Regions from separate parts of the Microbacterium sp. 22303 genome, predicted to be linked through region 1. Evidence: riboswitches for the same ligand, from Rfam matches in the RefSeq annotation. Region 1 holds a riboswitch; the other holds the start of a gene.
The links. Region 1 has a riboswitch for FMN ahead of ribD (bifunctional diaminohydroxyphosphoribosylaminopyrimidine deaminase/5-amino-6-(5-phosphoribosylamino)uracil reductase RibD). Riboswitches for the same ligand answer to the same signal wherever they lie in the genome.
Positions count from the first base shown of each region.

Region 2: it holds a riboswitch for FMN, as region 1 does, so the genes downstream of both, ACTJI8_RS04180 (6,7-dimethyl-8-ribityllumazine synthase) here and ribD (bifunctional diaminohydroxyphosphoribosylaminopyrimidine deaminase/5-amino-6-(5-phosphoribosylamino)uracil reductase RibD) in region 1, are expected to answer to the same signal.

Region 1 is NZ_JBQEOQ010000003.1:174,702-182,219, reverse strand. It holds gene ribH (6,7-dimethyl-8-ribityllumazine synthase) at 46-519, opposite strand; gene ribA (GTP cyclohydrolase II) at 516-1,805, opposite strand; gene ACTJI8_RS10365 (riboflavin synthase) at 1,802-2,482, opposite strand; gene ribD (bifunctional diaminohydroxyphosphoribosylaminopyrimidine deaminase/5-amino-6-(5-phosphoribosylamino)uracil reductase RibD) at 2,482-3,609, opposite strand; FMN riboswitch at 3,663-3,812, opposite strand; gene ACTJI8_RS10355 (Fpg/Nei family DNA glycosylase) at 3,894-4,769, opposite strand; gene ACTJI8_RS10350 (GNAT family N-acetyltransferase) at 4,847-5,416, opposite strand; gene ACTJI8_RS10345 (endonuclease domain-containing protein) at 5,665-6,543, shown strand; gene trpS (tryptophan--tRNA ligase) at 6,598-7,518, opposite strand, start outside.
Region 2 is NZ_JBQEOQ010000001.1:859,647-867,164, reverse strand. It holds gene ACTJI8_RS04195 (LLM class flavin-dependent oxidoreductase) at 1-425, shown strand, start outside; gene ACTJI8_RS04190 (FMN reductase) at 427-1,071, shown strand; gene ACTJI8_RS04185 (FAD-binding oxidoreductase) at 1,139-2,491, shown strand; partial or broken gene ACTJI8_RS04180 (6,7-dimethyl-8-ribityllumazine synthase) at 2,586-3,026, opposite strand; FMN riboswitch at 3,034-3,178, opposite strand; gene ACTJI8_RS04175 (response regulator) at 3,299-3,991, opposite strand; gene ACTJI8_RS04170 (sensor histidine kinase) at 3,988-5,283, opposite strand; gene ACTJI8_RS04165 (cation:dicarboxylate symporter family transporter) at 5,464-6,912, shown strand; gene ACTJI8_RS04160 (SRPBCC family protein) at 7,023-7,508, shown strand.

The DNA.
Region 1 (7,518 bases):
CAGTCGTCCGAGTGTGGACGCCGTGGGCGTTCCGTGTCGCGGCGATCAGCCCCGCAACGACCGGATGACCTGAGCGGTGCGCAAGGCGGCGTCGGCCGCCTCTGCGCCCTTGTCCTCCTTCGAGTCCTCGAGGCCGGCACGCTCCAGGCCCTGCTGCTCATCGTCCAGCGTCAGCACGCCGAAGCCGACGGGCTTGCCGGCGTCGAGCGCGACCCGGGTGAGGCCATCAGTGGTGGCCGCCGAGACGTACTCGAAGTGCGGGGTGCCGCCGCGGATGATCACGCCGAGCGCGACCACCGCGTCCGCACCGCCCGCGAAGGCGGCCTGCGCGGCCACGGCCAGCTCGAACGAACCGGGGACGCGCACCAGACGGTGGTTCGCCCCTGTCTCCTCGAGCACGCGCTGGGCACCCGCGATGAGGCCGTCCGTGATCGTCTCGTGCCAGGTGCCGGCGACGATCACGACATTGAGCCCGGTCGCGTCGATTCCGCCGGTGGTGGGTGCTCCTGCGCCGCTCATTCGTCGTCCCTTCCGTTCTCCGCACCATTGGCGGCCAGGGCGGCGGCGAGCTCGGACTCGCCGATGATGTGGCCCATGCGGTCGCGCTTGGTCTCGAGGTACTGGTGGTTGTTGGGGCCGACTCCGACGATCAGCGGCACCTGCTCGATGACATCGAGCCCCAGTTCGCGCAGCTGCGCGACCTTGTCCGTGTTGTTCGTCAGAAGGCGCACCTTCCTCACACCGAGGTCGGTGAGGATCCCGGCCGCCGCGGCGTAGTCGCGGGCGTCGGCGGGGAGGCCCAGCGCGAGGTTGGCATCGACCGTGTCGAGGCCCTCCTCCTGCAGGGCGTACGCGCGCAGCTTGTTGATCAGGCCGATGCCGCGTCCCTCGTGGCCTCGCATGTAGATGACGATGCCACCCTCCTGCTCGATCGCGTCGAGGGCCGCCTCCAGCTGCGGGCCGCATTCGCACTTGAGGGATCCGAACGCCTCGCCCGTCAGGCACTCCGAGTGCACCCGCACCAGCGCCGTCTCCGTCGGCTCGCCTGAGACGACCGCGATGTGGTCGGTGCCGGTGATGCGGTCCTTGTAGGCGAGGAAACGGAACACGCCGTGCGTCGTGGGCACGGTGGCGTCGGCGCGCAGGCTCACCCGGCGACGGGTGTTGTTGGCGACGCAGTCGGCCTCGTCCCGTGGGTCGACCTCGTTGAGATGCGCGATCAGCTGCTCGATCGTGATCACGGGGATCCCGTCGCGCTCGCCGAGCTCCATCAGTCCGGGCAGACGCATCATGCTGCCGTCCTCGGCGACGACCTCAGCGATCGCGCCGACCGGGCGCAGACCGGCCAGCCGCATCAGCTCGACGGCCGCCTCGGTGTGTCCGCCGCGCTGGCGCACCCCGCCGTCGACCGCACGCAGGGGCAGCACGTGCCCCGGACGGATGAGGTCGTTCGGCAGGGACGCCGCGTCGGCCAGCACGTTCAAAGTGCGGGCACGGTCGGCGGCGCTGATGCCGGTGGTGACGCCGGAGGCTGCGTCGACGCTGATCGTGTACGCGGTGCTGCGCGCGTCCTCGTTGGCCTCGACCATCGGGGGCAGGTTCAGCGCGTCGGCGATGTCGGCGGGCATGGGTGCGCACAGGTACCCGGAGGTCCAGCGCACGGTCCATGCGATCCACTCGGGGGTCGCGAGCTCGGCCGAGAGGATGACGTCGCCTTCGTTCTCGCGGTTCTCGTCATCCGCGACGAGCACGGGGCGGCCGGCGCGGAGCGACTCCAGCGCCTCGGCGATCGTGGAAAGGCTCATCGCGAGCCTCCTTCCGGTGTGGCGGCGCGGTCGGCGCCGGCGTCTGCGGCACGGAACGCGAGCAGCCGCTCGACGTGCCGGGCGAGGATGTCGGTCTCCAGGTTCACCCGGTCGCCGACGGCGCGGGATCCGAGCGTGGTCGCCGCGAGGGTCTCGGGGATGAGCGAAACCTCGAACCAGTCCTGTGGGGTTGAATCGGTCCCTGAGCCTGTCGAAGGGGGCTCGCTGACTGCGCTCACGGTCAGCGATGTGCCGTCGACCGAGATGGATCCCTTGTCCACGACGAGCGGGGCGAGGTCGTGCGGCAGCGAGATGCGCAGCACGCTCCACTGTGCACCGGGCCGCACCTCGAGCACTTCACCGACGCCGTCGACGTGGCCCTGCACGATGTGGCCGCCGAGGCGGGCGCCGACCGGCATCGCCTTCTCGATGTTCACCCGCGTGCCCACCGTCGCGCCGCCGATCGCGGCGACATCGAGCGTCTGCTTCATGACGTCGGTGTCGAAGGTGTCGGAGGTGGATCCGACCACGGTGAGGCACACGCCGCTCACGGCGATGGACTCGCCGTGCACCGCGTCGGACGCGGCCTTCGGGGCGCGCACGGTCAGGCGCCAGCCGTCGCCGGCGGGCGTGATCGCAGTGATCTCGCCGATCTCCTCGATGATTCCGGTGAACATCAGGCTTCTCCTTCGCTCCGGGAGGGGTCGTTCCGGGAGGTGTTCTCGTCTGCGGGGACGGCGTTCACCGTCGCGTCGTTTTCGGCGGCTTCGTCGGCGGCGGCGGCCGCCTGGGCGGCGGCCGGCCGGGCGATCGCCAGCAGATCCGGGCCGAGCGGCAGCCACTCATCGACGACCAGGCGCCGGGCTTCACCGATCGAGGACACGCCGATGTCGCCGAGGGCCAGCTTCGGTCCGCCGATCAGCACGGGGGCCAGGTAGGCCAGGACCTCGTCCATCAGCCCTTCGGCGAGGAACGCACTGGCCAGGGTCGGCCCGCCTTCCACGAAGACGCGCTGGATCCCACGATCGCGGAGATCCGCGAGGATCGCCGTGAGGTCGTGCTCGGTGTAGAACAGCGGCGCGTGCGGATGGCGGCGCACGGCGGCCTCGGCGGGAGTCTCCCTCGCGCCGATGACCACGGGGACGGGCTGGCGGGGGAGCAGGGCATCGCCGTCGCGGGCGGTGAGGGCAGGGTCGTCGGCCAGCACCGTGCCGGTGCCCACGATGATCGCGTCGGCCGCGGCACGACGGCGGTGCACGTCGGCGCGGGCCGCGGGGCCGGTGATCCATTGGCTGGATCCGTCCGCCGCGGCGGCGCGGCCGTCCAGGCTCTGCGCCCACTTCACCGTCACATGCGGACGGCCGAGGCGCTGCACCGTGAGCCAGTCGCCGATCAGAGCCTCGGCGGCGTCGGCCTGCTCACCGGCGACGACGTCGAGGCCGGCGGCGCGCATCCGCTCCGCGCCGCCGCCGGATCGCACGCCAGGATCGTCGAGCGCGTAGACGACGCGGGCCACGCCGGCGTCGATGAGTGCCTGGGCGCACGGACCGGTGCGGCCGGTGTGATTGCACGGTTCGAGCGTCACCACGGCGGTCGCGCCGCGGAGCTCGGCCGGCGCGAGCTTCGAGAGCGCATCGACCTCGGCGTGCGGGGTTCCCGCGCCACGGTGCCAGCCCTCGGCGAGCACGTCGCCGGTGGGGGAGAGGATCACGGCGCCGACCTGCGGGTTCAGCCCGCGCGGGCCGCGGCGCGCGATCTCGAGCGCGTGCGTCATCGCCGCCCGCTCCGCCGCTGTCGCCGTCATGTCGCCTTCTTCATCCTGGTCCAGATCACCGGGGTCGGGGCGCACGTCGATCGTGCGTGCTGCCTCTCATCCGGACTCGCGAGCCTTCGCTCGCATCACCGTCGGTCCCGGAATTGCGCCGGATCGGCCTCGGATCCGTGTCGGATCCTCGGTTCGCGGACTGTCACCGCCGGTTCGGATTCTCACCGACCCCGGAGCACGTTGTGTTGCTCTCAGCTTAGTCAACGCGCGGATGCCGGTTTCATTCCGGCGGATGCATCTGTGACGCCCCATGTCGTTCCGGCTCACTTCAGCAGCCGTGACAGCCGACGGTCCGCGAGCACCTTGCCGCCGGTCTGGCAGGTGGGGCAGTACTCCAGCGATCGGTCGGCGAAGAACACACTGCGCACCGTGTCGCCGCACACCGGGCAGGGTTCCCCCCTGCGGGCGTGCACCTGCATCCCTCGTCGTTTCGCGTCCTTGAGTTCGGCTGGCGGCTTGCCGCTCGCCTCTGCCACTGCCTCACGCAACGTCGACTGCATCGCGTCGTACAGCCCGGTGACCTCTGCCTCATTTAGACCACCGGCGGGCGCGTAGGGCGACATCCTGGCGGCGTGCAGGATCTCGTCCGAGTAGGCGTTGCCGATGCCGCCGATCACCGCCTGGTCCCGCAGCAGACCTTTGATCTGCGTGCGCCGGCCCTCGAGCAGCGCCGCGAACACGTCGCGGGTGAAGGACGGATCCAACGGGTCAGGCCCCAGTCGTGCGATGCCGGGAACGTCGGCCGGATAGCGGACGACGTACACGGCGAGGGACTTCTTCGTGCCCGCCTCGGTGAGGTCGAAGCCGCTGCCGTCGTCGAACGCGATCCGCAACGCGATCGGCGACTTGCCCGGGCGGATCAGCGTGGTGGGGAGGGCGTCGTACCAGCGCAGCCATCCGGCCTTGGCGAGGTGGAAGACGAGGTGTAGGTGCGGTTCGGTGTCGCTCTTCAGCGTCAGATCCACGAATTTCCCGTGGCGTGCTGCACCGTCGATCTGTGACCCCGCCAGTGCGGTCACGGGCGGGTCGAAGGTCTTCAGCGCCGCGATCGCCGACACCGAGGCGCGGGTGATGGTGAGCCCGACCGCGCGCTCCGCGAGGAAGTCGACCAGCCCCTGCACCTCAGGCATCTCCGGCATGGGATCATCCTGCCACCCCCGTGCGACATCCGGGCAGGGCGGTCCGGATGACGGCCGCCGAACGCTCAGGGGAGGGCTCAGCCGAGGTCGATCGGCCAGTCCACGGGAGCGCGGTCGTCGCTGCGCAGCAGCGCGCCGCTCCATCCGTCGTCCCGGCCTCGCGGCCCCGACAGTCCCTGCCGCAGGAGGCCTTCGTAGCGGAACCCGAGCGCCCGGGCGCTCCGCGCCGACGGCACGTTGCCGACCACGGCGCGCCACCGGATTCGGGCGAGACCCAGCTCGGCGAATCCCCAGTCGATCACGGCGCGAGCGGCCTCGGTGAGGTATCCGCGTCCGCGCGCAGGCGCGGCCACCCAGTAGCCGAGCTCGGCGTCGCCGCCCGTCGGGTGCTCGACGATGTGATGCAGTCCGATCGACGCGATCAGCGTGCCGTTGGCGTACGCCGCCCACACCGTCTGGGATCCGTCCTCCCACCACTCACCGACGAGCCGGACGTAGTCTTCGGCGTCCGCGCGACCGTAGGGGCTCGGCACAGTGGTCCAGCGCGGGATCTCCGGGTCCTGGCACGCCTCCGAGATCGCTTCGACGTCGGCGGAGGTCGGGGCGCGCAGGACCAGGCGAGGTGTGCGCAGCTCGACCGGTTCCATCGGTTCAGCCTAGGCCCGCCGCCCGGCCCGGATCGTCCACGTGCGTGCGAAACTCAGTCGATCCCGCCGCAGAACCGATCGACGAGGTCATCCGGTGCGCGATCGACTGAGTTCGGAACGGCGAGTGCCCGAGCCCGGAACTGGCGACGCCGTCCGCATCGTCCTGCACAGGCGCGGCAGAATCCGCAGTCTTCACAGATTCCGGCGGCGAGAGCCCATGGCAACTCGCGAACGGCCACCCTCGGGGGATGATCGACCAGCGATTCAGGACCTTCGAACTGCGCGCCCAGGGGTATACCGGCAGGATGATCGCGCAGGCGGTGCAGTATGGGACGCTGATCCGGCTGCGACAGGGGCAGTACACGACGGCGCGCTGCCCGGAGTTCGCGCTCGAGGCGGGACGGTTCGGCGGGCGGGCCGACTGCGTGAGTGCGCTCGCGCTCGCCGGCGTCTTCGTCCGCGAACGGCATCCGCTGCACCTGCAGATGACGCCGCACTCCTCGCATCACGCTCTCCCCTCGGCACTGATCGTCCGGCACTGGCGGGCGTGCTCCGCGCCCTGGAACGACCTCGCCGTCCCCCTCGTCGATGCACTCGCGCAATCGCTCGCCTGCCAGGAACCGCGGGACGCCGTGGCGTCGCTGGACAGCGCCCTGCATCAGGGGCTGATCGACCTCGACGGGCTCGACGAGGTCTTCGAGCTCGCCCCCCGGCGCACGCGCGTGCTCCGTCGCCTCGTGGACGGGCGGGCGGAGTCCGGACCGGAGACGCTCGTGCGCATCGCCGCCCGCGCGCTGGGGTTCGATGTCGCCGTGCAGGTGCTGTTCGACTTCGGCCGGGTGGATCTGCTGCTCGACGGCTGGCTCGTGGTCGAGTGCGACTCCCGGGCGCATCACGAGGACTGGGCGCAGCGGCGCCGCGACTACGCGCGGGACCGCCAGGCGGCGGCGCAGGGACTCTGCGTGCTGCGACTGATCGCCGAGGACATCATGTACGACCGAGAGGGCGTGGTGGCGGCGCTGCGGGGCATGCGCGGCTTCCGACCGGCACGCCGCCGCAGCGTCACGAACTCAGTCGATCTCGGGGCCCGATCGCAGAACGCGCCGGCGCAGCACCGGATCGACTGAGTTCGGCACGCCGAAGCACGCCGAACACCGCCGAGCACCCGCCCGACCGCCGACTCAGACTCGGCGGAGCAGGCCGACCTTGTCGTACACCTGGGCGAGGGTCCGGTCGGCGACTTCGTCGGCGCGGGCGGCGTTGGCGGCGAGGATCCGGTCCAGCTCGGCGGGATCCGCGAGCAGCTCGTTCGCGCGGTCGCGCACCGGGCCGAACTCGTTCACGACGACCTCGGCGAGCCCCTTCTTGAAGTCGCCATAGCCGCGGCCCGCGTACTCGTCCTCGATGGACGCGATCTGACGGCCGGTGAGGGCTGCGTAGATCGTCAGCAGGTTGGAGACGCCGGGCTTGTCCTCGCGGTCGTACCGGACGGATCCTTCGTTGTCGGTCACGGCGCGCATGATCTTCTTCGCCGACTTGGCCGGGTCGTCCAGCAGCCACAGCACGCCGGCGTCCGACTCGGCCGACTTCGACATCTTCGAGGTGGGGCTCTGCAGGTCGTAGATGCGCGCGGTGTCCTTCTGGATCACCGGGATCGGCACCACGAACGTCTCGCCGTAGCGCGCGTTGAACCGCTCCGCGAGGTCGCGGGTCAGCTCGACGTGCTGCTTCTGATCGTCGCCCACCGGCACGACATCCGTCTGGTAGAGCAGGATGTCGGCGGCCATCAGCACCGGGTACGTGAACAGGCCGACCGAGGTCGCGTCGGTGCCGTACCGTGCCGACTTGTCCTTGAACTGGGTCATGCGACCGGCCTCGCCGAACCCGGTAATGGTCGACAGGATCCAGGCGAGCTCGGCATGCGCGCGCACATGCGACTGCACGTACAGCGTCGACTTCGACGGCTCGATCCCCGCCGCGATGTACTGGGCGGCGGTGCGGCGGGTCTTCTCCCGCAGCTCCGCCGGGTCGTTCGGCTGGGTCAGCGCGTGCAGGTCGACCACGGAGAAGAACGCGTCGTAGGAGTTCTGCAGGTCCCGCCA
Region 2 (7,518 bases), on a different contig from region 1:
ACGGCCCGTCGATGGAGGACTTCACCGAGATGACGCCGCTCACGGTCGGCTCTCCGCAGCAGGTCATCGACCGCTATGCCGCGATGCGCGAGCACTACGGCGACTACCAGCGCCAGCTCTTCCTCATGGACCACGCGGGGCTCCCGCTCAAGGTCGTGCTCGAGCAGCTCGACATCCTGGGCGGCGAGGTCGTGCCGGTGCTCCGCAAGGAGCTCGCGCAGAACCGCCCCGCCACCGTGCCGGACGCTCCGACCCACGCCGCCCGGGTCAAGGCCGTGTACGGCGACGGGCCGTCGCGCGAGGCGCGCCCCGGCGCGAACCGCGGTGACAACCTGACCGCCGGCTCGCCCTACCAGGACGGCGGCGCGGTTCCGGCCGCCGCCGGCTCCTCCTTCGGCGCAGCGGCCGCGAAGGGGGCGAACTGAGATGGGCGCGCGTCGCATCGCGGTGATCTCCGCGGGGCTCAGCAACCCGTCCTCCACGCGGATGCTCGCCGACCGCCTCGCGGCGGAGACCGCGCACCGGCTCACTGAGCTCGGCTCCGAGGTCAGCGTCGACGTGATCGAGCTGCGCGATCTCGCGCACGACATCACGAACAACCTGCTCACGGGGTTCGCGCCGCCGGCGCTGGACTCGGCGATCAACACGGTGATCTCGGCCGACGGCATCATCGCCGTGACGCCGATCTTCTCGACGAGTTACTCCGGTCTGTTCAAGTCGTTCATCGACGTGCTGGATCCGGATGCGCTCACCGGCAAGCCCGTCCTGATCGGCGCGAACGCGGGCACCGCACGGCACTCGCTCGCGATCGACTACGCGATCCGTCCGCTGTTCACCTACCTGCACGCCGAGCCGGTGCCCACCGGGGTGTTCGCGGCGTCGAGCGACTGGGGTGCGAAGGCCGACGAGGTCGCGCCGCTCAGCACGCGCGTCGAGCGCGGGGCGCGCGAGCTCGCCGAGGCGATGGCCCGCCGGGAGCCGGCGGCCGACAAGGATCCGTTCGACCCGGGCAACTACCTCGGCGAAGGCCGCTCCTTCGGTCATCTGCTCGGAGGCCTCGCGGGGGAGTAGGCCGGCTTCAGAGCATCGGGGCGTGACACCGCCGACGAATGTCCGTGGGACATCGTACGGTGGCGTCATGCCCCTTCTGACTGCGTTCGATGCCCTTCTCAGCGAGCTCGACGGCTCCCTCCTGCGCGCCGGAGACGATGGATTCGATGCGGCTCGTCGCCCATGGAACCTCTCGATAGACCAGCTTCCGGCCGCGGTGGCGACGCCTGCCGGTCTCGATGATCTGCGCAGGATCCTCGCCGCCGCGTGCGAGGCCGGAACGCCGATCGCCGTGCAGCCCAGCGGGCATGGCGCCTCCGGGGACCTGGCCGGGGCCGTGATCGTCCGGACGGCGGCGTTCGACCGGCTCGACATCGACCTCGAGGCCGGCGTCGTGGTGGTCGGCAGCGGCGTGCGCTGGGGTGCGGTGGTGGACGCCCTGGAAGGCACCGGCTGGGCGGCCCCCGCGGGCACGAGCCCCGTCGTCTCGGTCGCCGGGTACACGCTCGGCGGCGGACACTCCTGGTTCAGCCGCACCGCCGGACTCGGCTCCGACAACCTGCGCGCGGCGTGGGTGCTGCGGTCCGACGGCACGCACGAGCGCATCGACGACGACAGCGACCGCGAGGCCATGTGGGCGCTCCGCGGCGCCGGCGGCGTGGTCGGCATCGTGACCGCGCTCGAGATCGACCTCGTTCGTGCTCCGGAGCAGTGGGGCGCCTCTCTGACGTTCGATGCGGCGGACTCCGCTGCCGTGATCCGCGCCGTGCGGGACCTCGCCGCGTCCGCGGCGGCGACGCTCAACGTGTTCACGAACTCGATGCGGATGCCGGATGCGCCGATGCTGCCCGAGGAGATCCGCGGAAAGAGCTTCGTGACGGTGCAGGCCCTGTCCTCCCATGGTGCGGCAGACGCGTTCCTGGCGGGCGTGCGCCGGGCCGGCGCCGTCCAGCGCGAGACCTCAGGCCCCACCTCGCCCGCCGCGCTCGCGGCGGCATCGGGTGAGCCGACGGATCCGACCGCGGGCCGGGGCGCCTCCCTCGCCCTCGACCGGCTCGACGATGCCACGATCGACGCGCTGGTGCAGTTCCGCCAGGCGCCCGAGCAGTCGCCGATCGTCGGGATCGATCTGCGCATGCTGGGGGGCGCCCTCGACGCACCACGGCGGTCCGGCTTCGCCTCCCTGGCCTCGGCGTCATGGCTTCTGCATGCGCTCGTGCCGAACTTCCCGGGCGCGCCGGCCGAGCCCGGCGACGCGAGCATCGCGGGCCTCCTCGAACTACTCGCCCCGGTCGCGGCTGACCGGACGGTGCCGACCTTCCTCACGCCCGGTCAGACGCTCGAGCGGTGCGCCACGGCGGCCGACCTCGATCGGCTCCGGGCGATCCGAGCGAGCGCGGATCCTGACGGCGTGCTGCACGAGGGACGCCTGCCGCGCTGAGGTCCACTGTGCAGCGCAGCGGCGTCGGCCACGGCCGGGGCCTCGACGCGCACGCCGACCCGCGTCGGGCCCCGGTGCGGGCGTCGAGCGGTCGTCAGTCGATCGCGGCGAGGCTCTGCACCGTGGCCGAGACGGCCTCGGCGAGCTCACGACCCTTCACGGAGAAGTGGCGACGGAAGTAGTCCTGGTGCTCGTCGTGCTCGTGGAAATGGTGCGGCGTGAGCACAGCGGAGAACACCGGGACGTCCGTTTCCAGTTGCACGCGCATGAGGGCGTCGACGACGGATCCGGCGACGAAATCGTGCCGGTAGATCCCGCCGTCCACGACGAGAGCGCTCGCGGCGATGCCCTGGTAGCGCCCTGTGCGTGCGAGACGCTTCGCGTGCAGGGGGATCTCGAACGCGCCGGGGACACGGAACACGTCGACCTCGTCGAAGCCCAGCTCCGCGAGACGTTCGACGAATGCGGAAACCGTCTGCTCGACGATCTCGGCGTGCCACTGCGCGGCGACGATGGCGATTCTGGGCATGGTGGACTGCTCCTTCTGTCCTCTCTCATCCGGACTGTGACCGTCGGCTCCGGAATCGCACCGGATCGGCGGTCCCCGCCATGGGGACCGTTCGCGGGCTCGCGCGGACATGCCGCGACACCGCCGGTGGGGACTTGCACCCCGCCCTGAGGACACGACGACGCTATCACCGCGGGACGCGCCACCAGGACACCCGCATCTCCGCGGCGCGGACCTGGCGGCCGGGACCTGGCCGACCGCGGTCGCGGCTCGAATGCCGAGCGGCGATCCACCGGGCCTCAGCGCGGCGCGGTGGCGTCCCCAGCCAGGCGGTACGCCGTCTCGGGCCGGCCCGGCGTGCCGTAGCGCGGGGCGCGGATCGCGACCTGCTGCGCGACGAGGTGCTCCAGGTATCGGCGCGCAGTGACCCTGGAGACGCCGACGAGAGGCGCGGCCTCGCCGGCCGAGAGGTCGCCGTGCGCGCGCAGCACTGCGGTGACCGCGTGCAGCGTCTCGGCGGCGAGCCCCTTCGGCAGGGCGATGGTGCCGGTCGCCGGACCTCCGATGAGGGCGTCGATCTCCTCCTGGCTGGCGGCACCGGCGAGACCGGCCGCGCGTTCGTGACGATCGCGGAACTGCTGCAGACGCTCGCGGAAGACCGCGAACGGGAAGGGCTTGAGCAGGTACTGCGCCACACCGAGCGCCGACATCCGCCGCACAGCCTCGACATCACGCACGCTGGTCACCGCGATCACCTCGATCGCACTGCCGGCACCGCGGATGCGGCGCAGCACGTCGATGCCCGATCCGTCCGGCATCGTGAGATCCAGCAGGACCAGGTCGATCCGCCCCGCGTCCGCGGAGAGGGCGTTGAGCGCCGCCCGCACGCCGGTGCACTCTCCGACGACCTCGAACCCATCGAGCCGGGCGATGTAGGCCGCGTGGAGCTCGAGTGTGAGCGGGTCATCGTCGACGAGCAGCACTCCGATCATGCGGTTCTCCCTTCACGTCCGATGCCGGGCAGCGTCACACGGAACGCCGTGGGCTCGGTGGAGAGCTCGACGCTTCCGCCCGCGGCCGTCACGATGTCCCGGACGAGCGCGAGCCCCACTCCGCGCCCCGAGCGGTCGCTGGGCTTGGTGGAGAAGCCGTGCTCGAAGATCCGCTCCCGGAGCTCGACCGGGATGCCGGGACCTCCGTCCGAGACGGTGATCACGACGGCTCCGCCGTCGTCCGCGGCCACGTCGACACGCACCCAGCGGTCGGCGCCGGACTCCGCCTGAGACGCGGCGTCGAGGGCGTTGTCGATGAGATTGCCGACGAGGGCGACCGCGTCGACGGGGGTCAGATCCGCGCGCGGCGCCGCCGGATCCACGTGCACGTGCCAGCGCACGCCGCGCTCCTTCGCCTGCGAGGCCTTGCCCAGCAGGAGTGCGCCGAGCGTCGGATCCCCATCCCGCAGCGTCATCTGATCGATCACGGACTGGCTCTGCGCGGAGGTTTCCGACAGCAGGGCGATCGCCTCCTCGCGTCGGTCGAGTTCCAGGAGCGACAACGCCGTGTGCAGGCGGTTGCCGTGCTCGTGCGTCTGTGCGCGCAGCGCCTCGCCGAGTGTGCGCACCGACTCGTAGCCGGCCACCGCCTCTCGCACGTCGCGGGCGTCGAGATCGCCGGTGATGCGCCGTGTCGCGAGCCGCGCGAACACGGCGCCCAGCGCGCCGAGCGCGACGACGGCCAGGGTGAGGAGCAGGATCACCGGCAGGCGTCGCAGCAGGGCGCCGCCCAGCGACTCCACGGTCACCCCTGCCGACACCCAGCCGACGACCGTCCCTGCGGCGTCGCGGACGGGAGCGATGGTGCGCACGGACGGGCCGAGGGTTCCCGTGTACTGCTCGGTGAGGGCGCGGTCGTCGCGGGGGATCGTGCCGATGTAGTGCCCGCCGACCTGCGCCGGATCCGGGTGCGTGAGCCGCACGCCGTGTCCGTCCATGACGGTGATGAAGTCCAGCCCCGCGCCCGTGCGCACGGACTCGACGTAGCTGCGCAGGTCCGTCTCCGCGGCGGAACGGTCCGTCGCGGTCACGGCCGTTTCGATCTCCGGGGCGACGGAGAGCGCCCGCGCGATCGCGGCCGTGACGTGCTCGGCCTCCTGCCGTGCCGAGGTCTGCGCCTCCCAGGTGAGGAACGCGCCGATCGCCACGCCGATCAGCAGCACGGATCCGATCAGCAGCGCGAACACGCGCGAAGCCGCACTGCGCACGCCGCCGCGTCTTGTCGTCGCCATCGCCGATCCGGACCTCCTCAGACAGTATGCGCGAGTCGCGGCGCGCAGTGCGGCCTGCTCAGATTTCGCCCCGGTTTCAATACGAACAGAACTCGCCGCCGGGCGTCGTCGCTGCACACCATGGTCGACACGGCCCGCCCGACGTGGTGCGGGCGTCCTGTTCACTCAGCGGAGGCGATGATGGCTCTCACCGAAGGTTTCAGACTCCCGCGGCACGACTGGCGCCGCGGCAAGAACTCCTGGGACAAGCACACCTGGCTCTACTTGTCCGTACTCGTGGCGGTCGGCCTCGGAATAGCGGTGGGACTCCTGTTCCCGCAGTTCGCACAGGGCCTCGAGCCCATCGGCAAGGGGTTCGTGAGCCTCATCAAGATGATGATCGCGCCGATCATCTTCTGCACGATCGTGATCGGCGTCGGATCGATCGCCAAGGCGGCGACGGTCGGCAAGATCGGCGGACTCGCGCTGATCTACTTCATGGTCATGTCGACCTTCGCCCTCGCGATCGGCCTGATCGTCGGCAACATCATCCACCCGGGTGAGGGTCTGCACATGGCCGGCGCGACCTACGAGGCGGCCACGACCGAGGCCAAGACGACGCAGGACTTCATTCTCGGCATCATCCCCGCCACGTTCTTCGGCGCCTTCACCGGCGAGAGCGTGCTGCAGGTGCTCTTCATCGCGCTCCTCGTCGGTTTCGCGCTGCAGGGGCTCGGGGATCGAGGCGCGCCCATCATGGGAGCGATCAAGCACCTGCAGACGCTCGTGTTCCGCGTGCTCGGAATGATCCTGTGGCTCGCCCCCCTCGGTGCGTTCGGCGCGATCGCGGCAGTGGTCGGCAAGACCGGCGTCGCGGCGATCTGGAGCCTCGGGATCCTCCTCGGCGCGTTCTACCTGACCTGCATCGTGTTCATCGTCGTGGTGCTCGGCGGGATCCTGAAGCTCGTCGCCGGGGTGAACATCTTCCAGCTGATGAAGTACCTCGGGCGTGAGTACCTGCTGATCGTCGGGACGTCCTCGTCGGAGTCGGCACTGCCTCGGCTGATCGCGAAGATGGAGCATCTGGGTGTGGCCAAGCCCGTGGTGGGCATCACCGTGCCGACCGGCTACTCCTTCAACCTCGACGGCACCGCGATCTACCTGACCATGGCGTCACTGTTCATCGCGACCGGTCTGGGACAGCCGATGTCCATCCCGGAGCAGATCGGCCTGCTCGTGTTCATGATCATCGCGAGCAAGGGCGCGGCCGGCGTCACCGGCGCCGGACTCGCGACCCTCGCCGGTGGCCTGCAGGCCTACCGTCCCGATCTCGTGAACGGGGTCGGAGTGATCGTGGGGATCGACCGTTTCATGTCTGAAGGGCGCGCGCTGACCAACTTCACGGGGAACGCCGTCGCCACGATCCTCATCGGCACCTGGACGAAGCAGATCGATGCGGAGCAGGTGCGTCAGGTGCTCTCCGGCGCACGGCCGTTCGACGAGTCGCTGCTGGACGGCGTGGGGCACGACGGGCAGCCGGCCGTGCAGGACGGAGCCGAGCCTGTCAGCACCGAGACGCTCGGGCACGCGGCGGTCGAGGAGATGGCCGCGAAGCAGCAGCGGGCGCGGGCCCGCGCCGAGCGCGGCTGACCCGAATCGCCGGGATCGAGCCGGGGCAGGGAGCGCAGACGACGGCTCCCCGCCTCGGCTCGTCGGCCGTCGCAGCCTCTCGCCGCGACCAGGGGCGATAGCGTCGGAGCATGCCCGTCGTTCAGGCCGCCGTCGTCGTCCCCATCCCGCCCGTGCTCGCGTACGCGGTTTCGCAGACCACAGGAGAGGTGCGGCGCCGCTGGGATGGCTTCATCCGGGCGCAGCACTTCCTTGATGGCGCGACGACGCCGGCCAAGGGCGTGCGCACGTTCACCCGGCAGCGATTCGGGCTGTCGATGATCACCCACTACGTCTCGTACGCGCCGCCGACGAACGTCGGGATGGTGATGGAGAAGGGCCCGTGGTTCTTCCGCACGCTCGGTGCGGGGTGGCGCTTCGAACCCGTCGACGGGGGCACGCGCGCGGTCTGGAAATACAACTTCACCTGCCGCCCGACCTGGCTCGCACCGGTCGCGGAGCGGATCGGGACCGTCGTTCTCGGGTATGAGGTCCGCCGCAGGATCGCCGGCTTCGCGCGCGGCTGTGCGGATCCGGTCGTGCTCGAAGCCGCGGGTGCAACGCTCGCCGAGAGCTGAACCAGGCCGG